Regions from separate parts of the Carnobacterium antarcticum genome, predicted to be linked through region 2. Evidence: riboswitches for the same ligand, from Rfam matches in the RefSeq annotation. Region 2 holds a riboswitch; the other holds the start of a gene.
The links. Region 2 has a riboswitch for magnesium ahead of mgtA (magnesium-translocating P-type ATPase). Riboswitches for the same ligand answer to the same signal wherever they lie in the genome.
Positions count from the first base shown of each region.

Region 1: linked by a shared signal. The riboswitch ahead of mgtE (magnesium transporter) and the one ahead of mgtA (magnesium-translocating P-type ATPase) in region 2 are both predicted to bind magnesium.

Region 1 covers NZ_CP010796.1:439,502-455,549, forward strand. The annotation lists gene aroF (3-deoxy-7-phosphoheptulonate synthase) at 1-128, shown strand, start outside; gene aroB (3-dehydroquinate synthase) at 162-1,217, shown strand; gene aroA (3-phosphoshikimate 1-carboxyvinyltransferase) at 1,263-2,573, shown strand; gene aroC (chorismate synthase) at 2,551-3,624, shown strand; gene pheA (prephenate dehydratase) at 3,642-4,796, shown strand; gene NY10_RS02375 (peptidylprolyl isomerase) at 4,838-5,569, opposite strand; gene obgE (GTPase ObgE) at 5,969-7,276, shown strand; gene rnz (ribonuclease Z) at 7,451-8,395, shown strand; gene NY10_RS02390 (SDR family NAD(P)-dependent oxidoreductase) at 8,407-9,210, shown strand; gene NY10_RS02395 (LapA family protein) at 9,310-9,711, shown strand; gene ltrA (group II intron reverse transcriptase/maturase) at 10,245-11,162, shown strand; gene NY10_RS12745 (group II intron maturase-specific domain-containing protein) at 11,195-11,530, shown strand; M-box (ykoK) riboswitch at 11,718-11,881, shown strand; gene mgtE (magnesium transporter) at 12,175-13,548, shown strand; gene NY10_RS02410 (acetate uptake transporter) at 13,783-14,397, shown strand; gene NY10_RS02415 (DUF1836 domain-containing protein) at 14,579-15,172, shown strand; gene NY10_RS02420 (DegV family protein) at 15,183-16,048, shown strand, end outside.
Region 2 covers NZ_CP010796.1:2,463,073-2,479,120, reverse strand. The annotation lists gene efp (elongation factor P) at 1-530, opposite strand, end outside; gene NY10_RS11755 (M24 family metallopeptidase) at 620-1,681, opposite strand; gene NY10_RS11750 (hypothetical protein) at 1,885-2,217, opposite strand; gene comGF (competence type IV pilus minor pilin ComGF) at 2,214-2,651, opposite strand; gene NY10_RS12635 (type II secretion system protein) at 2,668-2,967, opposite strand; gene comGD (competence type IV pilus minor pilin ComGD) at 2,996-3,433, opposite strand; gene comGC (competence type IV pilus major pilin ComGC) at 3,430-3,750, opposite strand; gene comGB (competence type IV pilus assembly protein ComGB) at 3,750-4,817, opposite strand; gene comGA (competence type IV pilus ATPase ComGA) at 4,771-5,838, opposite strand; gene NY10_RS11715 (YebC/PmpR family DNA-binding transcriptional regulator) at 6,060-6,785, opposite strand; gene NY10_RS11710 (VanZ family protein) at 6,899-7,417, opposite strand; gene mgtA (magnesium-translocating P-type ATPase) at 7,531-10,146, opposite strand; M-box (ykoK) riboswitch at 10,511-10,676, opposite strand; gene NY10_RS11690 (M3 family oligoendopeptidase) at 10,932-12,743, shown strand; gene NY10_RS11685 (diacylglycerol/lipid kinase family protein) at 12,811-13,701, opposite strand; gene NY10_RS11680 (C40 family peptidase) at 13,879-15,378, opposite strand; gene NY10_RS11675 (DNA-3-methyladenine glycosylase I) at 15,568-16,048, opposite strand, start outside.

The DNA.
Region 1 (16,048 bases), 580 kb from region 2:
TGATTGAAGTTCATGACGATCCTGAGAATGCTTGGAGCGATGGCGAACAATGCCTGACTCCAGATGAGTTCGATCGTTTGATGGATAAAGCCAAACGATTAGCAGAAGTTGAAGGAAGAGAAATTTAATGAACTCAGAATGGAATGGGAGGAAGGGGAATTATGGCAGAATTAGTAGTCGATTTAAAAGAACAGAGCTATCCATTAAAAATTCGCAAAGGACTCTTAAATGACGTTGGTTTAGAAATCACTCGTTTCTACCATGGGAAAAAAGTAGCCATCATAACCGATCAAACCGTTGCACGTTATTATGAAAAGCAAGTAAAGGAGGGTCTGTTGAAAGAGGGATACGAGGTTGTGGTGATTGCCCTTCCTCCAGGAGAAGAATCTAAATCTTTGAATCAGCTGCCATTTTTGTATAAAGCATTAATCGATTTTGGATTAACGAGAAGCGATTTAATTGTAGCGCTGGGAGGCGGAGTTGTTGGGGATGTTGGAGGATTTTCCGCTGCCACTTTTTTAAGAGGAATCCCATTTGTTCAAATCCCGACGACTTTACTGGCACAGGTTGACAGCAGCATCGGCGGAAAAGTTGCTGTTGATTTGCCAGAAGGAAAAAATTTGGTAGGCAGCTTTTACCATCCTGTATTAGTTTTGATCGACCCGCTTGTTTTGGAAACGTTAAGCGATCGTTTCTTTTACGATGGGATGGCAGAAGTCATTAAGTATGCTTGTATCCTAGACGTTGATTTCTTTGCTTTTTTAAAAACGCTAAAGACTAGAGCAGAGATGACAAAACAAATCGAACAAATTATTTATACGTGTTGTTCTCTAAAAAAAGCAATCGTTGAATCAGACGAAAGAGATACTGCTGAACGAATGTTGTTAAATTTTGGTCATACCCTTGGTCATGCTTTGGAAACATTTTACGCTTATAAAAAGTACACTCACGGGGAAGCTGTTGCCATTGGGATGTATCAAATCACATTGCTTGCCGAAGAAAAAGGATTATCGGCTATTGGCACAGCTGAAACGATCAAATCGCTTTTGATCCAATATCATTTGCCCTACACCTTAGAACACAAAGATTATGCAGCAGTATTGGAGTATGTAGCACTTGATAAAAAGAATATAAACGGGGTTTTAAAAGTTGTTTTATTAAAAACTATTGGAAAATCGTATTTGGAAGAAACAACCGCCACATTTTTTGTGAATTAAATAGGTAGGTTTAATAAGTAGAAATAGTTAAAAAGAGGTGAGCAAATGACGGATTTAATTCTAACACCAGCTAAATTGTCCGGAGCCGTTACAGTTCCTCCTTCTAAGAGTATGGCCCACCGAGCCGTGATCTGCGCAGCGTTAAGCGAAGGAAAGAGCTTGTTGACAAACATTGAACATTCTGATGATATTATAGCTACCATTGAAGCCATGCGCTCGTTAGGAGCCAGTTTCAATAGAAAAGAAGCTGGTTTGGAAGTAGCAGGTATCGACTGGGAAGCTGAAACAGTAAATGAGCTCGAAAAAGACCAGTCAAGGACAATCGACTGTAACGAATCAGGTTCAACACTGCGTTTTTTGATTCCAATCGCTACTCTATTCGAAGGCGACACACGTTTTATCGGCAGAGGTAATTTAGGCACACGTCCGTTAGAGCCCTATTATCAAATTTTTGATAGGCAAGGAATTGCCTACACAAAACAAGCAAACCAATTGCATTTGACGATCAATGGAGACTTACAACCTGATTTATTCGAATTACGAGGCGATGTTAGTTCACAGTTTATTTCTGGTTTATTATTTGCACTGCCGCTGTTAAAGAATGATTCAAAAATCGTCATCACAACAGAATTGGAATCTAAAGGTTACATAGATTTAACATTAAGTATGATGCAAACTTTTGGTATCGAGGTTTTGAACAATGACTATCGTGAATTGATCATTAAAGGAAATCAGCGTTATCAAAAACAAGAGTATCGAATTGAAGGAGATTATTCGCAAGCTGCCTTTTTCTTATGTGCAGATGCACTAGCAAATCAAGTTGTCGTTCAAGACTTAAAGCCCCATTCATTACAAGGCGATCGAGAAATTATTGCCATCTTGGAACGAATGGGTGTTGAAATATTAAGCACTCCTCACGCTTTAGAAGGCAAGCCAACAGGCAGGTTAAAAGCTGCGTTAATTGACGGTTCACAATGCCCTGATATCATTCCCGTCGTTTCTTTAGTTGCTGCTTTGAGCGAAGGGACAACAGAAATTATTAATGCAGGAAGATTAAGAATCAAAGAATGCGACCGTTTAAAAGCTGTTACCAGTGAATTATCTAAACTAGGAGCAGTAATTTTTGAAACAGCAGATGGGTTGATTATTGAAGGAGTTGAGCAGCTTGTTGGAGGCGTTGAAGTTTGGAGTCACAAAGACCATCGTATTGCTATGATGTTAGCCATTGCAGCTACCGTTTGCCAAGAACCAATCGTCTTGAAAGATGCTGAATGTGTCTCAAAATCTTATCCTCATTTTTGGGAAGATTATACTATGTTAGGAGGAAACAGCCATGAGCGGTGTTTGGGGAAATAAATTAAAAATTTCTATTTTTGGCGAATCACATGGGGTTGGAATCGGAGTGGTGATCAATGGATTGCCAACGGGTTTTGAAGTTGATTGGGATGAAGTATTAGTAGAAATGGCTAGAAGAGCGCCAGGTCAAAATGATTTAACCACCCCTCGGAAAGAATCTGATTTACCTGAGGTTTTAAGCGGGTTGTTTGAAGGGAAAACAACAGGTGCTCCTTTAACCGCGATTATACGCAATCAGGATACCCGTTCTAAAGACTACAGTCAGTTGAAAAACATTATGCGTCCTGGGCAAGCAGACTACCCTGGACACGTGCGTTATGGCGGTCACAATGATCATCGCGGCAGCGGTCACTTTTCGGGAAGGATCACCGCTCCTTTGGTTTTTGCTGGAGCGATCTGCAAACAACTACTAGCTGAAAAAGGCATAATGATTGGGTCGCATATCAAGAGCATCGGTACGATTCAAGATATCAGCTTCAATGAAACTACCGTAACTAAAGAGCAACTAGAAAAATTTAAGACAGAACAATTGCCTGTTTTTAATGAAGCAAAAGCAGAAGAGATGAAGCAGCTGATTTTAGCTGCAAAACAAGAGGGTGATTCTGTTGGCGGAACGGTAGAATGTATGGTTTTAGGTTTAGAAGCCGGATACGGCAATCCTTTTTTCGATTCTATTGAATCAACGCTCGCTCATTTAATGTTCTCTGTTCCAGCAGTCAAGGGAATTGAATTTGGAACAGGCTTTGCCATTACAGAACTTTTTGGTTCACAGAGCAATGACGCTTACTACTATGAAGGGGATCAAATTAAAACGGCTACCAATCATAACGGCGGAATCATCGGAGGAATTTCAAACGGGATGCCGATTGTTTTTCGCGCAGCTGTAAAACCTCCTGCATCGATTACAAAAAAACAGCAAACGATCAACATTTCAGAAAAAAAAGACGCGGAGCTAGTGATCGAAGGACGACATGATCCTTGCATCGTTCCAAGAGTTTTGCCAGTTATTGAAGCTGTAACAGCTATTGGAATATTAGATCTGATGCTTTAGCAAAAGGGGGTCGCAAAATGACAGAAATTGAAGAGTACCGAAAAAAAATCGATGAGATCGATCAGCAACTGACCCAACTCTTTGAACAGCGAATGGAGACGGTCAAAAAAGTCGGCCAATATAAAAAAGCTAAACACTTACCCATCTATAATGAAAATAGAGAAGCAGAAGTTATTAGTAAAAACCAAGCTTATTTGGTGGATTCTGCTTATCAACAAGGACTAGCTTTATTTTTTCAACAGCTGATGGCTATTTCAAAAAGGTTACAAAACAAAAACTCCAGCACAGAACAACCGTTGGACTTGCCTTTTGTTCCAGCTTCTTCTAAAAAAACTAAAAAAAATCCTAAAGTTGGGTGTTATGGAGCAGAAGGATCTTTTAGTGAAGAAGCCATGTTGAGTTACTTTGGTTCGGTTGAACAACCACATTACTTTACTAAGTTCGAAGATGTTTTTTCAGCTATTGAACAAAATGACATTGACTATGGGGTTGTGCCGATTGAAAACTCATCGACAGGAGCTATTACAAAAATTTATGACTTATTAACTCAATACGATTTTTACATCGTTGGAGAACAATACATCCACGTAGACCAGTATTTGGTTGGGTTCCAGGACACCGAACTTGCTAACGTCGCTGAAGTCTATTCTCATCCACAGGGTTTTGAACAAAGCATGCTTTTTTTAAATCAGCATCCTGAGTGGAAGTGGATACCTTATCGTAGTACTTCAGAGAGTGCCAAATTAGTCAGCGAATTAAAAGACCTTACCAAAGTTGCTATTTCCAGTAAACGAGCTGCAGATCGATACAACCTTACTGTACTTCAAGAAAAGGTCAATGATCAACATGAGAACAGCACGCGTTTTATTGTGTTATCAAAACGGTTAGAATCGTCTGATGTATGCAGCAAAGTTAGTGTTCTCTTTTCAATTGAACATCGAGTGGGGACGCTGCATCATTTGTTGCACCACTTCGCTGAAAACAAATTGAATTTGATAAAAATCGAATCTCGTCCAGTCGCCAATGAACCCTGGCATTATCTGTTTTACATTGATTTTGAAGGAAACGTAAACATGCCAGAAGTTCAACAAGCATTGCAAACCATTCACCAAACGAGTTCTTTTTTTAAAGTCATCGGCACCTATCAGGCCGCTGAAAAAAATAAAAAATAAAAAAACGGTGAAGCAGAATTTAGTTTCCGCTTCACCGTTTCTTATTCATGGACGACAATAGAATCTACTGTTACAGGTTCAATAGGCAAATCATTTTTAGCAGTTTTTAAAGCAGCGATGGCGTCGACAACTTCCATACCATGAATGACTTGACCGAAAACAGTATAATGGCCATCCAATGATGGATAACCGCCTTTTTCGTAAGCTTCAGCTATTTCATTAGGGACAGTATCTGCTATAGAGCTCGACATGTCTTGTTGATTTTGAACAATGAAAAATTGACTGCCGATTGAAATAGGAGCATTGGTTTTTGCCATCGCAAGCGCCCCTCTAATATGATAAAGCTGATCAGAAGGCTCTACTTCGAATGGTTCTCTCCAGATACTTTCGCCACCTGTACCCGTTCCTTCAGGATCGCCACCTTGAATCATAAAATCTTGAATCACACGATGGAAAATGGTTCCATCGTAATAGCCTTTTTTGCTGAGGGAAATAAAATTCTCTACTGCTTTAGGCGCTAATTCAGGAAAAAGTTTGATTTTGATGGTCCCCATAGAAGTTACCATATCTACCGCTGTTTCATTTTCAGCGATATCTGTTGACAGTTGTGGAAAGGAATGGATTGTTTCTTTTGTTGTGGAAAGGGAGGTCGAACTTATTTGTGTTGATGAAGTCGTTGGTTGACTAGGAATCAGAAAAAAGACACCATAAATAATCATAGCTACGGCTATGATGAATAAGAGACCTCCGAGCAGAAGTTTAGTTGATTTCATGTTTCGCATTTCACGTCCTTTTATATTAGTCCTTTTTCATTATACGCTAGATGAGCCAAAGTTTAAATAGTTAAAATGAAATGATTTTTGTATTAAAAAAAGAAGAGGAATCGTTTTTATGGAAGAACATTGAAAAAAGAAGCGAATTATCTGTTGATTTTATTTGATTTAAATAGACAAACAAGTAAAACACACGTACAATAGAAAATGGATTAGAATGGGGTATACTGAACAATACTTCCTTTTTTTAGAGAATACGTGATGAAGAACAATCTTGATTACATCTTGGAACAAATGTAACAGCAAGAACTATCGCTACATCTAAAGAGTAACCCAAAAGATAAATCAAAATGAAACTCTCATAAACTCAAAAAAATGAGGAGGAAACTAACGATGTCAATGTTTTTAGATCAAGTAACAATTAATGTGAAAGCCGGAAAAGGCGGCGATGGCATGGTTGCTTTCAGGCGCGAAAAGTATGTGCCGGATGGCGGACCAGCAGGTGGAGATGGCGGAAAAGGCGGAAGTTTGATTTTTGTCGTAGACGAAGGTCTCCGTACGTTAATGGATTTCCGTTTCACGCGTCACTATAAAGCTGAAGATGGCGAAAATGGAATGAGTAAAAGTATGCACGGTCGTGGGGCAGGCGATAAAGTAGTTAAAGTTCCGCCTGGTACGGTTGTGCGTGATATAGATACAGGTATTGTCCTAGGCGATTTGATTCATGATGGTCAACGCTTAGTTGTCGCAAAAGGCGGACGCGGCGGACGTGGCAATGTTCGTTTCGCTACTCCAAGAAACCCAGCACCAGAAGTTGCTGAAAATGGTGAGCCTGGCGAAGAACGCAATTTAGAACTAGAATTAAAAGTCTTAGCGGATGTTGGATTAGTTGGTTACCCATCTGTGGGGAAATCAACTTTGCTATCTGTTGTTTCTGCAGCCCGGCCTAAAATCGGAGCGTATCATTTTACGACATTGGTTCCTAATTTAGGAATGGTTCAAACGGACAATGGCAAAAGTTTTGTTATGGCCGACTTACCAGGACTGATTGAAGGGGCTTCACAGGGTATTGGGCTTGGGATTCAGTTTTTACGTCATATTGAGCGGACACGAGTTATTCTGCATGTCATTGATATGAGCGGCAGCGAAGGAAGAGATCCTTATGATGACTATGTAACCATCAATAACGAATTAGAAAGTTATGATTTACGGTTGATGGAACGTCCTCAATTAATTGTTGCGAATAAAATGGATATGCCAGAAGCAGAAGAAAATTTAAAAGCTTTCAGAAAAAAAATACAAGCACTGAAAAAAGATGAATACGACGATGATATTTTAATTTTCCCGATTTCGGCAGTCACTCATAAAGGAACAAGCAATTTATTGAATGCAACAGCCGACATATTGGACGTTACTTCGGAATTCCAATTAGAAGAATTGGATCAAGAAGAAGAAACAGTACTCTATAAATATACCCCAGAAGAAAAAGGGTATGAAATCACAAGAGATCCAGATGCTACATGGGTTCTTTCTGGTGAGAAACTTGAAAAACTGTTCAAGATGACTAATTTCAGCCACGATGAATCCATCAGACGTTTTGCTCGTCAATTAAGAGCTATGGGCATTGATGAAGAAATGCGCGAAAGAGGCGCAGTAGACGGAGATACAGTTCGTATTATGAAATATGAATTTGAGTTTGTTGAGTAGCAGTAATTTGAATAGTGTAAAGAAGAATCCAATGGATGGCGACATCTTATTGGGTTCTTTTTTGATACGAGTAAGTGCTTATCGCTAATTCAAGTGAAGTTTGCTAAAATAAAGTGAATCGTTTGAGCACTATTGCTATTCAATAAAAATATGACACAGTTGGGACAGGATAAAATGGAATTATTATTTTTAGGAACCGGTGCAGGAGTTCCGGCAAAACATCGCAATGTCACAAGCATTGCACTAAAATTGTTAGAAGAACGAAACAGTATTTGGCTATTTGATTGTGGAGAAGCCACGCAACAGCAAATTCTGCACACTACTTTAAAACCGCGTAAGATAAATAAGATTTTTATTACACATCTTCATGGAGATCATATTTTTGGATTGCCTGGTTTGATCAGCAGCCGAGCTTTTCAAGGGGGAGAAGACCCATTAACGATTTACGGACCAAAAGGCATCAAAAATTTTGTGTTGACCAGTTTGAAAGTTTCAGGTACTTTTTTGAAGTATCCATTAAATTTTCATGAAATTCATGAAGCAGGTGTGATTTTTGAAGATGCACAATTTAAGGTTTCATGCTTGCCGCTAGAACACGGCATCCAATCGTTTGGTTACCGAGTTGAAGAAGCTGATCATCAAGGAAGTCTGAAAGTTGAAAAATTAAAAGAAGCCGGAGTGCCTTTTGGTCCGCTGTATGGAAAGTTAAAGAACGGCGAAACCATTACTTTAGCGGATGGTCGGATTTTTAACGGTCAAGATTTTATTGGAGAAACACAAAAAGGACGAGTGGTCGCTATTTTAGGAGATACAAAAAAAACTGCCAATAGTGCTATTTTAGCTCAAAATGCTGACGTATTGGTACATGAAAGCACCTTTGAAGGATCTGATCGAAAAATGGCTCGTGACTACAACCATTCAACGAATCTGGATGCAGCTGAAGTTGCTTTAGATGCAGGCGTTAAACAACTGCTTTTAACTCATATCAGCGCTCGCTACCTTGGAAAAGATGTTCATCTATTGGAAAAAGAAGCACAAAAAATCTTTAAACAGACTCATATCGTAAAGGATTTTGAAGAAATTGATATTCCGTTAAAAAGAACGACAACTAAGAAATGAGGGTGTAAGATATGGCAAACAAGCGAAACGGCTTAGCGAATAAGATTGTACTTATTACGGGAGGTTCCACTGGTTTAGGGGAACAAATCGCTTATGAAGCAGCTAAGCAAGGTGCAATCGTAGTGGTCAGTGCTCGCAGGATGGATTTACTAGCAGAAGTAAAAAAGAAGTGTGCAAACTACTCTGGAAAAGCAGCTTACGCCTATGCTATGGATGTTTCTGATCCAGAAGAAATTCAGACGGTTATTGAAACCATCCATCAAGAAGTAGGCGCTGTTGATATTTTAGTTAACAATGCTGGTTTTGGCCATTTTGAAGAAGCATTGACCTTTAAAATGAGTGTTGCTGAAAATATGTTTAGGGTAAATGTCTTGGGAATGATGTATGTAACTCAATTAGTCGCTATCCAAATGGCAGAAAAACGTCAAGGCCATATTATCAATGTGGCTTCACAAGGAGGCAAAATGGCAACTCCGAAGTCAAGTATTTATTCAGCTACAAAATTTGCTGTCATAGGGTACTCAAATGCCTTACGATTGGAGTTAAAACCTTTAAATGTTTTTGTTACAACTGTAAATCCAGGACCAATTGAAACCAACTTCTTTGATATTGCAGATGAAAGCGGAAAATATTTAGAAAAAGTTGGAAGCATGGTCTTAAATTCTACTGTTGTTGCAAAACGTGTCGTGGCTTTGATGGGCACGTCTAAAAGAGAGTTAAATCTTCCTTATTCTATGGAAATAGCTGGAAAATTGTATTACTTATTTCCGAAAGTAGGAGATTTTTTAGCATTGAATCTATTTAACAATAAATAAAGAGTTTTCATTAGGGGAAGAAACCCCGTTATGCTAAAATCAATGTATAGAAATTGAGCAGAGTTTCAGTTTTATTTTTAGTAAAAGGGGGAAGATAAAATGAAAAAACAGTGGGGCATTGTGGTAGCTATTATATTAGTTTTAATGATTGCTTTATTTGCAGTAGTGAATGTAGAAGCGGTTCCAGTTAACTTTGGCTTTACAATGGTGTCGTGGCCGCTGATCATGGTGATCTTAGGTTCTTTATTTATTGGGGCACTGATAACGGTGTTGATTGCAACGAATTCTGCTTTTAAGACCAAGAAACAAATTAAAAATTATAAAGATGAATTATCCAAAATAGACCAAACGAAACAAAATGAACTAGATAATGTGAGAATGGAATATGAACAAAAATTAAACGATCAAGATGCTAAAATCATTGAACAAGAAAATAAAATCAACAGTTTAGAAAAAGAATTGATCGATCGAATGACTCATGCAACACCAGACAACAAATAAAACACAATGGATTATTTTTAGGGTATGAAAGAAATAACTTCCTTTAAAAGATTGGGACAATTTTTTGTCTCAATCTTTTTTGGTGCGCCCGGCATGGGTGATAACTTGGTGGTGAAAGTCCACTACAGGCTTGGCAGTAGGAACTGTTAGCGAATAGCAAGGGTGTCTTTCGCGAGAAAGAATCCGAAGGAAGCTGGACGAGCTTGCCAAACAAAGCGAAGTCCGATACTGCACGAGTCTCCTACAGTAAATGAGGCAGTGACATGAGTGGAAGGTTATAACTCTTACCCGGGGAGGTCTCACTAGCGGTAAATACCGTAGTAACAACGAATAGTGAGAAGTCAGCAGACGCCATAGTAGGAGAACACAGTTCTCTGTAGGGCAGAACAATAATAATCTTGGAATAAACAAGGAGGTGGATGTAGCTCACGACTACAGAAAACATCGTGGTATAGACCGAAAGATGGCTACTCTTGGAGGGATAAGTTGGAAACGAAAGAGTACAAGAGAGTGTAGAGAGCTACAGTAACGATATGATGAAACAAGATAGTATCTCATTAATCAATCAAATCGCTAATTCAGATAATTTAAAGTCAGCCAGCAAGAAAGTGTATCAAAATAAAGGAGCTGCCGGTATCGATGGAGTGACCGTTCATGAATTGGACGCTCACTTAATAAAATATGGTCAGCAAATGATAGAGAAGATGAGAGCAGGAACTTACCAACCACAACCTGTTAAGCTGGTTTCTATCCCTAAGGATAACGGTGGTATAAGAAACTTGGGAATTCCTGTGGTGCGAGATCGAGTGGTGCAACAAGCTATTCTACAAGTGATTGAACCCATCATTGACCCTTCCTTTTCGACATACAGTTATGGTTTTAGGAAAGGCAGGAACGCTCATCAAGCGATTAAACAGGCAGAACAATATGTATCCGAAGGATACAAAACGATTGTCGACTGTGATTTGCGTAACTATTTTGATACAGTTCATCATCAGAAGTTGATGAATTACCTCAACTACTATATCCAAGATAAAATAGTGTTGCGGTTAATATGGAATTTTCTTAAAGCTGGAATTATGGACGGCAATGTCTTTATTGAGAATTATAAAGGAACCCCTCAAGGTGGAGTTATCTCTCCACTATTCGCTAATGTCTATTTAAATCAACTAGATAGAGAATTAGAGAAGCGAGGACACCGGTTTGTACGTTATGCGGACGACTTTTGTATCTATGTGAAAACACCTAGAGCAGGAGAACGAGTTTTAAAAAGCGTGACGACCTTTATAGAGGGAAACCTCCGGTTGGAGATTAATACGGAAAAAAGTAAAGTGACTACTCCAGCTAAAGCTAAGTTTCTAGGTTTCACTATCTGGAAAACACAGGGAAAGTCAGAAGCCGCCCATCTAAGGCGGCTAAACTCAAGTTCCGTAACCGACTCAGAAAACTAACGAGCCGAAAACGTCCTGGTACATTCAAACAAATTATAAAAGAAATTGACCTCTATACACAAGGCTGGATTAATTATTATGGAATTGGAGATATGAAAAGCTTTATCAAGAGCGTAGCTCATTGGCTAAATCATCGATTGAGACAACTATGTTGGAAACGATGGAACAAAGTATCGACTAAATTTCGTATGTTAAGAAAGTATGGAATAGAGAAAGAAGAAGCATGGAAGGTGGCTAATACGAGAAAAGGGTATTGGCGTATGACCCGTACCCACACACTTCACCGAGCGATTACGAAGAAAAAGCTGGTAAATTGGGGTCTAAAAGACCTGAACCAACTTTTCCAGCAGAGATACTTAAGTTATTGAACCGCCGTATACCGAACGGTACGTACGGTGGTGTGAGAGGTCGGAGCCGTAAGGCTCCTCCTACTCGATTAATATAGAATAGAATTCAGACAGATCAAAGTTAGAAAAGACTAAAGCGCATCATTAAAAAAGAGCTGGCTTGAATATTAATTTTTTTTGTCCTACAATGAATAAGATAGATAGAATTAAATAGCCTTGTTAGGTGAGGCTACTGTACCAGAGATAAGCTACTGCCCAGAAACGTCCAAAGACGCCAACGGGTCAACAGGAATTTTCGAATTAAGGAAATTTTTAACGTAGCTGGGTCTGACCCTATGCTGTACAGTGCTGAAACTCAATGAAGGGGTGCGGGGATTAAGCCCATTTGAAGCAACTTGCCCAGCAATTGTTTTGCACGCCCTTCGGAGCGTGTTTTTTTTGTTTCTATTTTATCTTAAAGACAGATAGGAGCAGAAGAATAATTTTGCTCCTATCTTGCTCTTGATGCCTTATCATAAAATCCTTTAAGGGAGGTGGTTCGGATGGATTCTATTCCGTCTTGTCGACAGATGAAACAAATCAAAAACATCCCATCCATACGCTACATAAACTATTACAAGAAGGAGAAGCTCGTTTGAGGAGCCTTCCTGAGAGGAATGATTTTAATGAAAAGAATTGATGATAGAAAAAATAATTACTATGAAGGAATCTTTAAAGCTGCGAAGGAAAATAATCGTAAGAAGTTTCGTAAGTTATTCTTAAAACTCCATACAAATGACCAAGTAGAACTCTTCCATCTTCTATATACTGAAAAAAAGAAAAAAGTAGAGAGTTTCTTGGAACCGTCAGAGTTTGCGGAATTATTTGAATGGATGGATCCCGCTGATCAAACGGAAGCCTATGAAGCCTTTTCAACTGAATATATTGCGAATTTATTCCATTATATGGAGATAGATAATGTGGTGGATTTTTTATCCTACCGAGATGACGAAGAAAGACAGGCTCTCTTAAACCAGTTGGATGCAGCAGAAAGAAGCAGAGTAGAAGAAATGCTTGCCTATGAGCCAGAGACTGCCGGATCCATTATGACTAAAGGATTTATCAGTGTTTCTCCTGAAAACACTGTGCAGCAGACGGTAAAAATGGTGCGTATCTTTGCTAAAGAAACAGAAATGGTTTACTATATTTATGTTTTAGATAAAGAAAACAGATTGGTAGGTATTTTGTCTCTTCGTGACATGATTCTTCATCCAGAAGATACAAAAGTTCAAGACGTTATGCTTACCCAGCTAACCTTTGTGAGAATCAATGATGACCAGGAAGTAGTTGCACGTATGATTCAAGATTACGATTTACTAGCAGTTCCTGTTTTAAACGATGAAGATGTGATGTTAGGAATTGTAACTGTTGACGATGTGATGGATATTCTAGTTGAAGAGACTACAGAAGATTTTAATGAATTTTCTGCTATCCGAAAAACTAAAAGCAAAATGGAAAGAGGAGAAGAAAGCGCTTGGCAAACTGCTCGAGTAAGGATGCCGTGGATCATCATCCTTGTTTTCTTGGGAATGATCAGTGCCTCTTTAATTAGTTCTTTTGAAGAAACTTTGAATCAAGTTGTAGTGCTTGCTGCTTTTATCCCCATTATTATGGATTCAGCCGGAAATGTAGGAACGCAGTCATTGGCAGTAGCGGTCCGAAACATTTCTATGGGAGAAAAAAGAACCAAGGAAGAATTTTGGCAGAATATACTAAAAGAATTAGTAGCAGGAATGATAATCGGGTTAGCTGCGGGAATAGTATTAGCACTCGTAGTATGTATCTTTTATCAGAATCTAGTTTTAGCAGTGATTATTGGGTTTTCTCTTTTTGTGACCTTAAGCTTGTCTACTGTAGTGGGTGCTGTAATTCCTTTTCTTATCAACAGACTGAAAATTGACCCTGCTATTGCTTCTGGTCCTTTCATCACGACCATCAATGATGCAATGGGGTTATTGATTTACTTTAGCGTAGCAACAAAACTACTCCATGTGCTTTAAAAATCTGGAAGCAGCACCAAACGTATCTCAAGACGTTTGGTGCTGCTCTTTTTAGGGCAAACCTAAAACAGTACTTTTCTATCTAAAAGATTTTAACCAATCTAAAGAGAACTTGTGAATCAAAGTGTCGGTTTAAAGGATTGAAAGCGAAATCAATCAAAGTGTTATTGACTCAAGCTGTAGGAGATGCTACTTTGAATAAGTTGATATTACAAACAGAGGAGTATGCATACAGTGAAAAAAGAACATGTTCAGGTTAAACAGGTAATAATAGATCCAACAGCAATTGGATTATTTGGATTAGCAATGGTGACATTAGTTGCTTCTACACAAAAATTAGGATGGACTAACGGCGTTTCCGGTATCGTCCCTTGGGCTTTTATGCTAGGTGGAATTGGGCAGTTGATTGCTTCGTCATATGATGCAAAACACAACAATTTATTTGGAGCAACAGCTTTTGCAGCTTACGGCTTATTTTGGTTAGGAACAGGAATGAGCTGGATGGTTCAAAACGGTTTATTTGGAGCTGCTTTTCAGGCAATGTATGACCCTAGACAATTAGGTGTGGCTTTCTTAGGCTACTTTGTTTTCACTGTGTTTATGACATTGGGAGCGATGGAAACCAATAAAAATTTATTTATGATTTTCTTATTGATTGCTTTTCTTTTCTTAGGGCTGTTTATGTCAAGTTTTGGAATTGCAGAAAACTTCTTTCACATGATGGCTGCTATTGCTGAGTTTTTGATTGCTATCTTTGCTTTTTATGGAAGTGCGGCAGCAGTTTTAAATGGACATTTTGGTTATACTTTCTTGCCAATCGGCAAACCTTTTGGTATTTTTAAAAAATAAAAAAAGAAACTCCTCTTCTTGCAAGAGGAGTTTAAACCACGCTATTATGTATGCGGTTACCTTTAGGTGCTGATTCTTCGAAGTGCTTTTCAAAAAAATATCTAGTTTCAATAACTAGTTTGTCTAGTTATCTGACTTATGGTAAACTATGGGTAATTAAATTGTTAGAATAGGTGACTACATGAATAAAATAGAAGAAGAATTAATAGCCTGGACAAAAGAAATTACTCAATTTCGGTTTCCGCGTTGGGAAGACTTGCCAGATTTTGATTTATACATGGATCAAGTACTGACTTTGATTGATACTTATCTTTCTGTGTTTAATCCGAGTCAACAGAAAAAAATCATTACGGCGTCAATGGTAAATAATTATGTGAAATTAGGGTTGATTCCAGCTCCTGTGAAAAAGCGATATAAGAAAAAACATTTAGCGTACCTAATTGCGATTTCTGTTTTGAAACAAGTCTTGACTATTCCAGAAGTTAAAGAAGGAATTATCTATCAAGCTTCAATCAGCGGCATTCGGGAAGCGTATGATTTGTTTTGTACTGAACAAGAAGCAGCTTTGATAGCTATCGCTTCACATTTGGAGAAAAAAGATCGACACCCTTTGCCGTTGATGCCAAATGATACAGATATGGCTAATTTAGTTGTTCGCACTGCAACGATAGCGGTAGCGACTAAAATCGTTACTGAAAAAACGTTATCTTTGATTGCTCAAGAAAAAACAGCAAATAGGAAAGAGACCAAACAAAAAAAAGAAACTGAACTGTGAGGAGATAATTATGAACAAAGAAAAAATTGCTTTTCTCGTCGATTCTGGGTCCAATGTCCCTGAAGAAATCGTTAAGTTAGGAAATATGAAAGTTATTCCTTTAAAAATTATCTATAATAATGAAGAATTCACTGATAATGTGGATATCACAGCGCAAGATGTATATGATCGGTTAGAAGAAGAAATACCTAAAACTTCATTGCCGAGCGGCGAAACCATCACTGAAATGCTGGAAGAAATTCAATCAGAAGGCTTTGAAAAAGTGATCTGTGTCACTATTTCTAGTGGACTGAGCGGCACAAACAATATGGTTCGAGTAGTGGCGGAACAGTTTAAAGATTTGGATATCTTCACAGTTGATACAAAAAATATCGGAATCGGCAGCGGGTTGATTGCTGTCCAAGCCTATACTTATGTTGCAGAAGGCTTGGATTGGGAAATCATCAAAACTAAATTAGAAGAAGATGTTGCGAAGTCTAAAATCTTTTTCCACGTACCAACGTTAGAGTATCTGCAAAAAGGTGGTCGAATCGGTTTGGTCGCTTCTGTCTTGGGTAATATGTTAAATTTAAAACCTATTATTACCTGCAATGAAGACGGGGTTTATGATACCGTCGCTAAAATACGCGGCAGCAAGAAAAGTGTTCAAAAAGCAATTTCTTTAGCAGTTGAATTTGCAGGAACGGCTAAAAAATACCATTTAGCTATTGCTTATGGCGGAAAAACTGCTGAAAGTCAAGTTGCGGGCATTCGTGCTGAACTTAAAAAACAATTGCCTCTTTTTGATAAAATTTACGAAGGTCAAATTAGCCCAGCACTAGGTGTTCATACGGGTCCTGGGTTAATCGGGATCGGTGTCTGTATCGTGGAACCTTA
Region 2 (16,048 bases):
TGGGTATTTACCACCAATACATCATCTACGTTTACAAAGAACGGCACATTGATATTCGTTCCTGTTTCCAGCTTAGCCGTTTTAGTACCGCCTGAAGAAGTATCTCCACGAATTCCCGGTTCAGTTTCTGCAACTCTTAATTGAACGGTATTCGGCAGTTCGACTCCTAAAACTTCTGCATCAAACATCATAATGTGAACTTCCATATTTTCTTTCAAATACTTCAATTCATCTTTAATAGATTCTTCCGGCAATTCAAGTTGCTCATAATTCTCAGAATCCATAAACACATATGAACCACTATTTTCATATAAGTATTGCATCTTGCGGTTGTCAATTTGAGCTTTTCCTACTTTTTCACCTGCACGGAATGTTTTTTCTTGAACCGCACCGTTACGTAGGTTTTTTAATTTAGAGCGGACAAAAGCTGCACCTTTACCTGGTTTCACATGTTGGAAATCAATTACACGCCAAATTCCACCATCAAACTCTATTGTTAAACCTGTTTTAAAATCATTTACCGAGATCATTTAATTTCCTCCCAAAGTCGTTCCTATTTTCTGTCTTAGTGTATCATTTTTTTGATCAACTACCTAATAAATCATAGCTCTTTTTGCATCTAAAGAATGATTAACTCTTTTGGCGAATGAACGATAACGTCATTACCAAAATCAGTGATTACTAGATCATCTTCAATTCTGACTCCGCCGATTCCAGGCAAGTAAATTCCTGGTTCATTTGTGATCACGTTCCCAGCTACAAAAGGTTTATCCGCTAGTTTTGAAACGTTCGGTCCTTCATGGATTTCTAGTCCTATGCCATGCCCAGTTGAATGGCCAAATGCTTCTCCATAACCGTAGCTTGCGATATGATCGCGAGCGACAGCATCTAATTCGATTCCAGTCATTCCTGGTTTAGCTGCATCAATAACTTTTAATTGAGCTTCAAGCGTGATATTGTAGATTTCTTTTAATTTTTCAGCCGGTTCGCCAACTGAAAATGTCCGTGTCATATCTGAAACATATCCTTCATAATAACAACCAAAATCAATCGTCACGAAATCCCCAGTTTCAATCAACTTCTGGCTAGCTACACCATGTGGCATAGCAGATCGAATGCCGCTTGCTACAATAGTATCAAAAGAAACTCCCGTTGCTCCTAATCCACGCATGTGGAAATCCAACAAATTAGCTACTTCAATTTCAGACATGCCTGGTTTGATTTCGCCTAAAATATATTGGAACGCTGCATCAGAAATCGAACAAGCTTTTTTGATTGTTTCTATTTCTGATGCATCTTTTACTTCACGCAACTCTTCTATCAATTTCGAAACAGGAATCAATTCACTTGAAATAATTTGTTCCAATACTTCAAAGGTACTGAAAGTAACATAATCTTGTTCAAAACCAAGTGCTTCAATTTTATCTGCTTCTACCAATCGAGCAACCTCATCGTATATCGGGCCACTGTTTTGAACGATTTCAAAACCAATTGCTTGGCTAGCAGCTTGTTCAACATATCGAAAATCTGTTATGAAATAAGCTTTATTCAGTGTAATGACACTTAACCCTGTTGTTCCAGTAAAGTTTGATACATAGCGTAAATTATAAGGGCTGGTTACCAGCAACGCATCCAATCCTCGTTGTTTCATGCCTTCACGTACCTTATTCAATCGAGTCATTTATCATCACTCCTCATCTATTAGATCAATGTTGCAGCTAGTTTGCTAATAAGCGCTGAACACAATTCAATTTATTATACCAAATTAAAGGCCAAAAGGAAATAACCCTTGGCTTTTAACAAGGGTTATTTCCTTTTTATTAAGATTCCAGTTCCGTCTCTACAAAAAAGTTTCTGTTCAAGATTCATTAAGAGACAGAGGGTCTAATCAGGATAATCTACTATAATACTAATTTGTTTTAAAAATGCCTTATTAGAGATTCCAGTAAATTGATACGTTTTCGTTGCTGTTTTTTGTACTCGAACAGTACCAGCAGCATACGTTAAAAACAGTTCCTGAATATCTGGTGTACTCTTCAGTTGATATTGCAGCTCTGCTTTTGACAATTCAATCATGCTTTGAACAATATAATAATCTTCAGTAGCTTTTAATTGCTGCATCTGGCGTTTATAAATTTGTGTCGTTCCCATTGAGACTGCTGATAGCAAGAAAACAAAAACGATCACCGAAGGCAAGATTGCTCCTTTTTGATTCATTTATCTGCCCCCTCGTTCAATTGTGACAAATTTACTTGTGCACTGTAGTTTTCATTATTTGTAAACGTAACCCGCAAGATCAAAAAAGTATCCTTTTTAGAAAAAGTTAGTTTGCTCACTTTCATCATTAACGGTTGATAGCCTCCAGAATCAGTTGTTTTAATAAAAACAGTTTTATTAGCATCTCTTTGATAGATATGAACGCGTTGCGTTTTTCCAGCAGCATCTTGTTCTTCAAATCTAACTTTGCTGGTCGATACATCTTTAAGCACCAGCCCTTTTATTTCATAGTTAAATTGATTTAAAAACAAATGCCATTCTAATTGTCGATCTTGAAACGTTTGATTGCGGATTGCACGAAATTGATTCACCGAAAAACCAATCAAAGAAACGCATGTTAATAGAACAAGGAGAGCAATCACTGTTTCTAACAATGTAAAACCTTTTGCATCAAGGTTCTGGGACTTTTGACGAGAGGATTTCAATAACCAACTGTTGATCTCCATCATTGATTTGAATGCCTTTTTTGTGTTCCTTTTCAATTGAATGAATCTGATAGGTCACTCCCCCTGTTTGCCAAGAGTCATCCACTGATTGGCCGAGTGAGATTTTTTGCGATTGCTCATAACAGATACGAGCTCTGTCTACCGCTTTCTTCTCTTCTTTAACCGTTAACAACAGTCCAGCGACCAATGGTAGATACAGACTGATACAAACAGTTAAGATAAAAAACGACAGTAAGCTTTCCAATAACAGATACCCTTTTTGATTAAGTTTTTTAATTCCAATGATAGCGCCCACTTCCTAACTGAAAAACTAATGAATGCCTTACGCCATCGATATCAAAATATAATGTAGAAAAGCTTTGTAAATTGCCGCTTCCGCCATTAAAAACGTACCGCTTACTCGTAGGCGTTGTGATGGTTTCAGGCAAAATCAATTGATGAGTCAAATAATGGTTCTCTTCTGTTAGTATGTTGAAAGAGATTTTGCCTGTGCTTGCTGAAATATCCATCATTGTCCAATTTCCAGATAAAACAGCGTAATTCTGAGTAGCTGTCAAGCTGCTTTGCAACTCCTCAATAAACAATTGCGTCTCTACATCTTTAATGATCGTTTTAGAAAAAACCGTTGGTATCATCAGCAAACTAACCGTTAATAGTAAAACCAGCAAGCTTTCGAAAAGCAGCATTCCTTTATCGTTTAGTTTCTTCATTCAGAAGACGCTTTAGCTGAAACTTTACCGTTGCTGATCACCAATTTATCTTTGGCTTGGGCCAATTGTTTCTCATTTAAATAGGCTGTTTTTAAATCATCAAAACTTGCAGCCTTTTTATTCGTATCCATTTCGTATAATTCTACTTGGGTTTGAACAACTGTGACCAAAGCTTCTGTACCTTTCTGATCCACTTTCTTTTTCTGTTCTACGACATTCGGAACAATCAGCAGCATCAACACAGAGATCACGAAAAGCACCAAAATCATTTCAATTAAAGTAAAACCATCAGCGTTTAATCTTTTTTTCTTTTTCATCAGACAACCTCTCCTATCATAGAGAACATAGGCAGTAATAAAGCCAGGTAAATACACAAAATAAAAAAAGCAACAAATAAAAAAATAAAGGGTTGGATCCAGCTAAAAACCTTTTGAATGTACTGCATCATTCTTTTTTGACAATCTTCACCATAGATCATTAATTCGCTTGCTAACTGACTAGTCGCTTCGCCATGTAAAATAATTAAACCCAATTCTGGATTGAAAAATGTCAGTGAACTCATCGATTCTTTAAAATTTCGTCCTGTTTTCAACTCTAATTCCATTACTTGTGCAACTTCTCGCATCAATGCTGTTGCTTCTTTTGCTTGCATCAGACCAATAATGGCGTTCATTTGATGTCCGCTTTTTAAAAGCTGACTCCATTCGTAACTAAAAGAATGGGTATGGTACAAACGTATCAAGGTATTCGCCAACGGAATCCGCATGTAAAAAGTCGTTCGCTCAATAGCTGACATTTTTTTCAGTTTAGTGTGTATCCACAAAAACAATAAGCTGGTGCATAAACCGGCAATCAGTAAAACAGTTGGAAAATATTCAATAAATCCGATTGCGAAGCGGTTGATCCACGAGACGCTTTGAGCAGATGTATCATACAATTGCCGAAAACTCGGCAATAAAACCAATCGCATGGCTATTAAAATGCCTACCATAAACAGCAATAGAACCAAGGGATATTGTAACAACTTCATTAATTGCTGTTTTTGTTTGTTTTTCGTTTCTAAATACTGTCCGCTTGCCCCTAGAGCTTCCGAAAATTGTCCATGAATAAGAGATAAATAAATTTGAGAGCTGATGCGCTCAGAAAATCCTTGGTTTCTGAGTGCTTCATCAAACCGTTGACCGTTTTCTAATTCATGTAAAATAAGTTGAATCCAATGAGCTTCTTTTGGCATAATGGTCGCTAAGAAAGTTAGGGCTTCTCGCAAAGTAAATCCTTCTTGGATCAAAGAAGCTAATTTCGTTAAAAAAGAAGCTTGCATCAATTCCGTTTGAGTTTTACGGAATGCGGTATTTTTGAAAGTTTTTTTGGGTAATAAAACCATAAACATACGCCTTTCTTAACAAGCAATTAAACGACCTGTTCATCTGTTCAGGTTGATTTAGAATTGCCGATTCATTCGACAAACACCCTTGCAAGTTTTCTCCAGATAATACTTCATAAACAGTAGCTCGTTTTTCATGAACGTTCCAATGGCTACAATCCATTTGGCAATCTCCTTTACAAAACGGGCAGTTTTTTGGAAGCAATTTTTGAAAAACGATTCCTAAAAGAGTTTGTTTCAATTGTTCATGGGTTATCCCTAATTCAATCAGTCTTGAGAGGACCCCTACAGCATTTTTAGCATGTATACTTGCAATGATCAAGTGGCCTGTTAAAGCTCCTCGTATAACCATTTTGGCCGTTTCTTCATCTCTGATTTCTCCTACGATCAAGGTATCTGGATGATGCCTTAAACTCGACTTTAAAAGCGTCTCATAGAAGACACCTGCTTTTTCATTTACTTCGGTTTGAAGAAATGCCGGTTCTTCTATCTCCACGGGATCCTCCACAGTGATGACTTGCTGATTATTTTTTGAATGGCATTCGCGAATCAAATGGTACATGGTGGTCGTTTTTCCAGATCCAACTGGGCCAGAAAATAAAAGCAAGCCGCTTTTAAACTGCACTAACTTTTCCATTTCATTAACTTCTTGGTGGAAAAAAGTTGTTTCTTTTAAAGGATGCACTTCCGTTTGATTCAATAACCGTATCACCATGGATTCTTGAGATTTGAAATTAGTGATCGTTGAAAATCGCAAAGCTTGTTTTGTCTTATTAAGCAAAAATTGAATCGATCCGCTTTGCGGACGTCTCCTTTCCCCGACATCCATATTGCATAAGTATTTAAAGTAGGAAATAAGGCGAACCCCTTCATCTGGTGTCAGATTAAAAAATTGAATTAAATAACCGCCAATTCGAAAAAATATTCTATAGTCATTTCCCTCGGGTAAAACATGAACATCACTTGCCCCTTTGTTTTGAGCCTTTAAAATAACGTGTTCAGCAAGTTGTTCTATCTCCATAACATGTGCCAATCCATTGTCTCATTCTCCTTGTTTTGTTTGAGCACACGGCATTCCCTCCTTATTTCAGAATATATGGTTTGCGATTTTCTAATAGGTTGTTCCCTCCTTTGATTGTTTTATGTTCCTACTCTAATTGTATGCTTTTCATCTTAATTTCCTTTTTTTATAAAAAAATATCCCTCCAACACTTTGCTGGAGGAACATCTTGTATATTTTGATTATAGTATCGCGTTGTGAAAAACTTCTGAAACGTCGTCATCTTCTTCTAATTTATCAATCATTTGTTCTAGTGTAACTCTTTTATCTTCAGATAATTCAACAGTTGTTTGCGGAATCATGGTAACTTCAGCTTGCGCTAATGTGTACCCTTCTTTTTCTAAGGCATCACGGACTTCTGGTAAATCGGACGGGTCTGTATAAACTTCAAATACTTCGTCAGATGTTTCCATTTCCTCTCCGCCAGCTTCCAGAACGCTCATCAGCATCGTGTCTTCATCAACATCTAAACCTTCGCGTGCGATAGCGATGTACCCTTTGCGGTCGAACATGTAACTCACTGAACCTTTTTCCCCTAGTGAACCGCCATTTTTATTAAAAGCGACACGGACGTTGGTTCCTGTCCGATTTAAATTATCTGATAAAGCATGCACTAAAACAGCTGTACCTTGAGGACCATAACCTTCATAAGTGACTTCGTCGTAATTTTCGTTCTCAGTTGTAGAACTGCCTTTTTTAATGGCTCTATCAATATTGTCGTTTGGCATATTGTTTGATTTGGCTTTATCCATCACCATACGTAATGAAGGGTTTGTGTCCGGATCAGGACCACCTTTTTTTACAGCCATATAAATTTCCCTAGATATTTTTTGGAAAATTTTGCCGCGTTTTGCATCTTGTGCATTTTTACGTCCTTGGATATTGTTCCATTTTGAATGTCCTGCCATCCATATTCCCTCATCTCACATTGTATTTTGGCAAATAAGCCCTTCTCATTCTACCAAAAAACAGGTTCTTGAGCAAATCTTTCTAAAAGTGATGGATCTTAGGAGAAATAGTCCTAACGGTAATTCTTTTTTGTTCTTTTTTTGTTTTTGTGGAAAACAAAAAAGAGAAGCGCTAGCCCAATAGCTGTTAATGCGCCGACACTATCTAGGGTCACATCTTGCAACAATGGTGTTCTGTTAGGCGTAATGCCTTGGTGAAATTCATCCAGTGCTGCATAGCCGGTAGCGAGCAGCCAAGAAATAAAGGCAGCTAAACTGATGCTCGTCATTTTATTCTTCAATCCTAGAAACCAAAACAACCCTAATAAAAAATAGGTGCCAAAATGGGCAGCTTTGCGTATAAAAAACTCTATAAACTCGCTATATCCTAGCGCATCAATGCTTACCTCTCCGCTAGCATATGTAAAGTGGATCCCGCTCAGCAGATTCTTAAGCGGTTCTTTTGCTAATAGTTGATTCAGCAAAGGGGTGACCGATTGTTCTTCATACGGTTGGGAAGAACTATAAAACAATACCCCCATAATTACTAAAGCCAATCCTATAAATAGATTATCTTTTGTGGATGAACGCATTTTTACACTCCTTTCTTTCTTTTAGTTTACCTCAATTTCTTTTCTTTTCACATAAAAAAAGAAAGCCAAACCATATATAGTTTGACTTTCTTGCTGACAATAACATTAAACCATCATAGCCATTGTTTATTTATTTTAATATAAATATCTTTGACTACTTGAGTCAATACAATATAAGCTAAAACAATTAGGATCATCCATTTCCAGTAAGTTGTCGGTAAAGCTACAAAATCAAAGAATGTCCCGAATTTGCTTCCAGGGATCAATACAGCAGCCACTACAACAGCAAGGGTTGATAACGTTACGCTTAAGCTGGCTCTGCTTTGAATAAACGGAATCTTTTTCGTTCTGATCACATGGACGACAACAGTTTGAGTAATCAAACCAATCACGAACCAACCTGAATGGAATAAAGCAGCATCTTGGACCGTGTTAGCTTGGAAAACAAACCACATCAGTACAAATGTTAAAATATCAAAAATCGAACTGATCGGCCCAATGCTAAAAGTAAACTTCAATAAATCTGACGTTCCCCATTTAGCTGGTTTCATTAAATCTTCCTCATCCATCTTATCCCAAGGAATGGTTAATTGGGCGATATCATAAATAAGGTTTTGGACTAAGAGTTGAATCGAAAGCATTGGCAAGAATGGTAAAAAGGCACTGGCTACTAATACACTAAATACATTACCGAAGTTTGAACTGATCGTCATTTTAATGTATTTCATCATGTTTCCAAAAACAGTCCGGCCTTCTAACACACCGTCTTCTAAAACCGTTAAACTCTTTTCCAACAGAATGATTGAACTAGCTTCTTTAGTAATATCTGCTGCGGTATCAACAGAAATCCCTACATCAGCCGTTCTCAATGCGGGCGCATCGTTGATGCCGTCTCCCATAAATCCAACTGTGTGTCCTTTTTGTTGCAATAATTCAATGATTCGAGCTTTTTGAGTTGGATTTAATTTAGCAAAAAGATTGACTTCTTCTGTTGCATCCATCAATTCGTTGTCATCCATCGTTTCAAGTTCTGTTCCAAGAATCACACGGTTCACTTCGATTCCAACTTCTTTACAGATTTTTTGAGCGACTATTTCGTTATCGCCAGTCAAAACTTTTACATTCACACCATGTTCATGGAGCGACTTAATAGCTGTGATAGAAGATTGTTTTGGCGGGTCTAAAAATCCCATGAACCCTACTAGCACCATATCTGCTTCATCTTTAATTGAGTAAACAGCTGAATCATGAACGTTCAGTTTATAGGCGACACCTAGTGCACGCATGCCTTCTTTGTTCATTTTGATGCTGACTTCTTCCATCGTTTTTTGTAATTCTGGTGTCAACGGAACAACTTCACCGTTCAATTCTACATATTGACAAACTTTCAGCATTTCTTCTACGGCGCCTTTAGTGATCATAATTTGCTGATCCCCTGTTTTGACAGCTACAGTTAAACGGCGTCTTGAGAAATCGAATGGAATTTCGTCAATTTTTTCGACTTTTTCTAATTCAGCTTCTTCACGATTTTCACTGAAATACTCAATGACAGCGTGATCCATCACATTTTTCCAACCGGTTTGATAATTTGAGTTCATATACGCTAACTCTAAAACACGATTGCTTTCTTCGCCAATCGGATTTACATGACGTACCAAAACGACTTTGTCTTCCGTTATCGTTCCAGTTTTATCCGTACATAAGACATCCATAGCACCCAAGTTTTGAATAGCATTTAATTCTTTAACGATTACTTTTTTCTTAGACATCGTAATCGCACCTTTAGCTAAGTTGCTCGTAATGATCATCGGCAGCATTTCTGGTGTTAAACCAACAGCTACTGCTATTGAGAAGAAGAAAGCTTCGCCCCAATCGCCTTTTGAGATTCCATTGATTAAAAATACAATAGGAACCATGACAAGCATAAAGTTGATCAATAATTTACTAACATTTTTTACGCCACGGTCAAAGCTCGTTTCTCCTCTAGATTTAGAAGATTGAGTAGCAATATCTCCAAAGAAAGTATCTTCTCCTGTTTTTAATACGACTACTTTTCCTTGTCCGCTTAAAACATCTGTCCCCATAAAAGCTAAGTTATGAAGATCCAAAGCCGTTACGTGCGGATCTTCTTTTTCGCCTTCTATTTGGACAAACTTTTCAATCGGCATCGATTCTCCCGTTAATGACGATTGATTGACGAATAAGTCTTTAGTCCAAATCAAACGAGCATCTGCTGGAATCAAGTCTCCTGTCGACAGATTGACAATATCGCCAGGAACGACTTCATCAATGGGGATTTCTTTCGTTACCCCTTCTCTGGTCACTGCACAAGTGGTTTCGATAAGTTCTTTCAAAGCCAAACTGGCTTTTTGAGAACGATATTCTTGAATAAAATGAAGTCCTGCACTGAATAAAATCATCAAGCCCATAACGATACTGGCTTCAAAATCTTTAGTAGCAGCTGAGACAACTAATAAAAGTGCTAAAACATAAATAAATGGATCTTTAAATGCTTGGAGTAATAGTAGATACCAAGGAACAGGCTTTTGAGCAGCGACTTCATTTAACCCAAATTCTTCTAAGCGCTTTTCCGCTTCTGATTTGCTTAAGCCTGACTCTCCTGTATCCAACTGTTTTAAAACTGCTTCTTCTGTGAGGTAGCCTAATTCTTTTAATTGGTTGTTTTTAGATTTTTTTTCTGTATAAATGTGCTTCTTTTGATTTGCCATTATTTTTTCCTCCTTTTGCCTTACCGGAAAAAACAAGTTTGCTACACTATTATCCTAATTAAGAGGGTCATGGCAGGCTTACTTATTTTTTCTTCATCTCTCCAACAATCATCACCTGGACTATCACTACTAGAGCCTTTTTCCATACCATTCACCTCGCCTTTTTTTGATAGGTCTGCGCATTACTCTGAAATGACAATTCAAAAACTCGAAATTACGATTGAAACCCCTTTTAGAAAGAAAACAATAAAAAAGCATACACTCCATTCTGCGATAGAGTATATGCTTGAATATCCATTCTAAATAAACGATAAACGATTCCATATTTAAATACAGCTTTTTTGCACCTCAAAAAAGTTCCTTGTATTCCTTCTCCATCGTCGAGTTTTAGCACTATATGGCGTAGATTATTCATCAGCTACATTAAAAATGACCTTAATTCGATCATTCCTGTTGACCCATTGGTGTCTCTCGACGTTTTTGGGCAGCAGCGTTTTTCCATATAGGAGCCTCACCTAACAGAAGCTTTATTCATTTCATGTCATTTACTATGCTAGCTCAAAGATTTTTAGAAGTCAAGTTGCTCGACTTCTCTTCTTCTATTCTTTTAAAAGTTAAATTTATTTCAAGTTTAATCCCCTTACTGATTGGCCATTTGAATGGGTTTGTCTTAAAATCAGCGGATTATTTTTCTTTTCCAACTTTTTCACCGATAATGGTTATTTTCAAAATAGAAGCAACTGGACTATAATAAAGAAAGCGGCAATTAGAAAGGGAGTTTTTAAATGAAATACAGTATAAATTGGGATTTAGAATCTATTTTTCCTGGAGGCAGTCGTTCAACTCAACTCCATGAAAAAATGGCTCTCCTTCAAGAACAGTTAGAGGAATTATCAAAAAATGTAACCAGTTGGAACAGTGAACAAGATGGACCTGATTTCAAACACTTTACACAATTACTAGCTTTACAAGAAAAAGTAACTTTTGGTTTGTCTCAAGTCCATACTTTTATTGAAGCTGTTCAATCTGCTGATATCAATAATAAACAAGCCAGTGCTCTATTGGGGAAAGCATTCGAATTAAGCAGCTTTTCGAGCACGGTTCAGACAATTTTAGCTAAAAAAATAGTTGAGATACCTGACTCTGAATGGACTAACTTAACAAATCTGCCTGAGTTTCAACCGATTCAATTTGTTTTAAATGAAATAAGAACTCAAGGTAAAGAATTATTGAGTGAAGCTGAAGAGGCCTTGATCAATTCTCTTTCCATTGATGGATTCCAAGGCTGGAGCGACCATTACGATACATTAGTTGCAACAATTGAAATTCCATTTGAAGATAAAGATGGGCATGTAACCAACTTATCTGCGGGCCAAGCCTACAATAAAATGAATGCGGATCCTGATGCTGAAGTTAGAGAACAGCTCTTTCAGAAATGGGAAGCAACTTGGTCAGCAAAAGCTCCTTTATTCAGCGATACGCTTAATCATTTAGCCGGATTTCGTTTAGCAGATTATCAAGCTCATGGCGTGACCGATTACTTAAAACGTCCGTTAGAATACAATCGAATGAAACGTGAAACATTAGACACCATGTGGCAAGCCGTTAGCGATCATAAGCAGCCTTTTATAGATTATTTAAACCGAAAAGCCCAATTATTAGGAAAAGAAAAATTAGCTTGGCAAGATATTGAAGCGCCTGTTTTAGTTGGGAACGCAGAACCTCAAGTTTATCCGTATGATCAAGGGGCCGAGTTCATCATCGAAAACTTCAAAAAAGTGAGTCCAAAAATGGCTGATTTTGCTCAATATGCTTTTGAACACAATTGGATCGAAGCTGAAAACCGCAGCGGCAAACGTCCTGGCGGCTACTGTGCAGAATTGCCAGAAAGCAATGAATCAAGAATTTTTATGACTTATGCCGATTCACCAAGTGAAGTTTCTACTTTAGCACACGAATTAGGCCACGCTTTCCATAGCCATGTAATGAATGACTTGCCTGCTTTAAACCAACAATATGCGATGAATGTAGCTGAAACAGCTAGTACCTTCGCTGAAATGATCGTTGCCGATGCAACTGTAAAAGAAGCTAAAACAAAAGAGGCTAAAATTGGTTTACTAGATACGAAAATTCAAAACGCATTGGCAATGTTCTTGAACATTCATGCTCGTTTTATCTTTGAATCTAATTTTTATAAAGAACGCCAAACCGGTATTGTAACAGATGAACGCTTGTCTGAGTTAATGGAGGCTGCCCAAAAAGAAGCCTATCAAGATTCTTTAAGCAGCTACCATCCGCATTTTTGGGCTAGCAAATTACACTTCTTTATTGCGGATGTGCCTTTTTATAACTTCCCTTATACGTTTGGATACCTTTTCAGTCTAGGAATCTATGCTCAGTCTCTTGAAGAAAGCCAAGGATTTGAAGAGCGTTACATCGCTTTATTGAGAGATACGGCTTCTATGTCTACGGAAGATTTGGCAATGAAACACTTAAACGCTGATTTGACTAAACCCGAATTCTGGGAGGCTGGAATAGCGATTATGAAAAATGATGTTGAAACCTTTTTGACATTGACAGAAGATTTTTTAAATTAGTTTTCAAATAAAACCCGTTGCTTACACGCAACGGGTTTTTTATGGTGTTTTATGGAAACTGTTAAAATCAACTAGGCACAAAAACAGTTATGTGAGAAGCTAACACTTCAAGAGTTAAGGGCAAGTCATCTCCTGGGTCACCGTCAATATTCGTTCCTAGTTTTTCTTTTTTAGAGACAGCCACTTGGCCTGTTTTGAACCTTTCATATAAAACATCACGTGTATCATTCGTTTCTCCCTTAAGTAATTTAAGAAGCAAGGGTAATTTCTTTAGCAAGCTCGTTTTTTTTAATAAAACCAAATGCAAATACCCATCATCTGCTTTAGCTTCTGGTAACAGAGATGAAAAACCGCCTACTGAATTGGTGAGCGCAACTAAAACCAATTCAGCTTCTTGTGAAAAAGTTTTTTCATCTAAGGTTAATTTGAATGAGTAGCTTTTATTCTTTTTTGCTGCTTTTAAGCCTTCCAAAATATAAGCAAAAAAACCTAATTTAGTTTTTTGTTCTGTACTAACATTCTGAACAGCTTCAGGGATGCTTCCGATTGCAATGACATCAATAAAGTAATCATCATTGACTTTTCCAACATCTATCTTGCATTTAGCAGCTGTAGGCAGCATGGCAATGGCTTCCGCGGGATCCATAGGAATACCAAGTGCATGACCTAAATCATTAGCAGTTCCCATAGGGATAAAACCAAAGTCAGGACGATAAGCTTCTCCTGCGATGCCATTAACACATTCGTTTATTGTGCCGTCTCCACCCATAACAAAAACAGCTTCCACTCTATCTTTTGCTGCTTCATTAGCAAATCGTTTAGCATCTCCGGCTTTCTCAGTCTTTTTTACTATTAGTTTATCAAACATTTTCTCTAATGTTGCTTGGGCATTTAACGCGTACTGTTCTCCTTCTTCATTTCCTGAAGAAGGATTTATGATTAATACAGCTAAGCTCATTTTAGCCCTCCTTTATTCTTGGTATACCTTTCAAAAAAATAAATAATACGTTTTTTCAAAAGATTCTTTTACTCGCCTACTATCAGTATACTAAGTAAGTGTTCTTATTTATACAAAAAAGACCCGAACAAAACCATGGCTGGCCTTATTCGAGTCTTTTTATTTTCATTATTGTTTTTAATAACGTCCGTAACCGACAACTTTGCTTGCCCAATATCCAGAAGTATATGAAGCATAGGCAACACCGGTACTGCTTTGAGAGCCAACAAATTGTCCGCCGCCAGAAACGATTCCTACGTGGTCAATAGTTGAACCACCAAGTGAGAAGAACACTAAGTCTCCTGCTTGTGGGTTAGATACTTTCGTTGATGCATTGTATTGTGCAGAAGCTACACGCGGCAAGTTGATGCCCGCTTTAGCAAAAACATACGATGTAAAACCAGAACAATCAAAACCTGAGGTTGTTGTACCGCCCCATAAATATGGTGTTCCTAACACGCTATTTGCAGTAGACTGCAATGCAGACCATGAAGTTCCGCCTGTTGAAGGAGCTGGAGCTGGTGTTGGTGCCGGTTTTGGTTTTGGTTTAGACACTGGTTTACTAGGCGCTGGCGTAGTTGCAGCAGTGTTATTCGAGTTAGAGCTATTCGAACTAGACGAATTCGAACTAGTCGTATTTGAGTTAGCTGTTGTTGCTGGATTACTATTCGTTGATGCAGGTTGAGACGCTGTTTCCGTACTTGGAGCTGGTGTTTCTGCTTGTACTTCTGTTACAGCTTCGTCATTGCTTTGTTCTGAAGTTGCCGCAGATGCAGTTTCGTTTGCTGCTACTTCAGTAGAAGCGGCTTCTGTTGCAGCTGCTTCTTCAGCTTTTTCTTCTTCAACTTTTTTCTGTTCAAAAGCTACTTGGACAGCTTTTTCTGCAGCCGCTTGAGCTGTAGTATATTCAGTAACAGCATTTTCTGCAGCTGTTTTTTGAGCTAAGAAAGCATCTTTATCTTCTTGAGCCGTGGCCATTTCAGAAGCGAGTTGCGAAACAACTACTTCTTTTTCCAACATTTGTTGCTCAAGAGAACTTTGTGCATCTTCCAGCTGAGCAGCTAATGCATTTTGTTGAACGATTGTTTGTTCCGTTGCTGTTTTCTTTTCAATCACTAATTTTTGATCGGCTACTTGTTCTTCAACAAGGTTTTTATTGGCATCTACTAATTTACTAACCACATCTAAGCGGCCTACTACGTCTACTAAAGACTCTGCTTCAATGACGAATTCTATGTAGTTTTGAGTATCTCCATTAGTTTGGACTGTTCGAGCTTGTTGATCCAATTGTTCATTTCGTTGTTCAATTTTTTCTTCTAGTGCTTCAATTTCTGTTTTCAACGTATCCATTTCTTTTTGAGATTTTTGGATATCAGCTACTAATTTTTGAGATTTTTCTTTATTTACACTAATAGTATTATTGATTGTTTCTAATTGCTCTTGTGTAGTAATTTTTTCTGTTGCTAAACCATTTATTTTTTGTTCTGCTTCTTCAATATTTTTTTTATTTTGGTTTACTTTTTGTTCTGCTTCTTCGATTTTGTCTGTATAGGATTCAGCACCAACCGCTGTTGGCAATATAAGAGAGCTAAAAGTCATTGTTCCTAAAATAGCAATTGAAAGTAATTTTTTATTCACTAGTCTCTTTCCTCCAAATTTCATTTTTTAATCTTAAGTAAAATTTACTCTTACTTCACAAGTCATAGTATAACATGAAAGACAAGTCAGTAAGGTTTCGTTTAGATTACAATTAAGTGTCAACACTTTTAACGTTCTTTGTCTGATTATTCCTCTTCTTCTTCATTCTCCTCTTGTAAAGCATAGGTTTTATTTAAATTGACAACCTGCTTCATGATCGTTAATCAACCCAGCAGCTTGCAAGTAAGCATAACACGTCACTGGTCCAATAAAAGAAAAGTTTCTTTTTTTCATATCTGCTGCAAGTTTTTCGGATAATTCAGTTTTCACAGGAATTTGTTCCCCAGTGCTGTAGTGATTGACGATTGGTTGATAATCCACAAAAGACCATAAGTAGCGATCAAAGGTTCCCCATTCTTCTTGAACCGCTAAAAAGGATCGTGCGTTTTTGATAATGGCTTTTATTTTTAATTTATGGCGTATAATGCCGGGATTAGCCAGCAGTTCTTCTATTTTTAGTTGATCATAAATTTGGATTTTTAGTGGATCAAACCCATCTAAAGCCTCACGGTAATTCTCTCTTTTCGCTAATATAGTAGACCAGCTCAAACCAGCTTGCATGGTTTCAAGAATCAGTAATTCAAACAACTCTTTGTCATCATGATGTGGC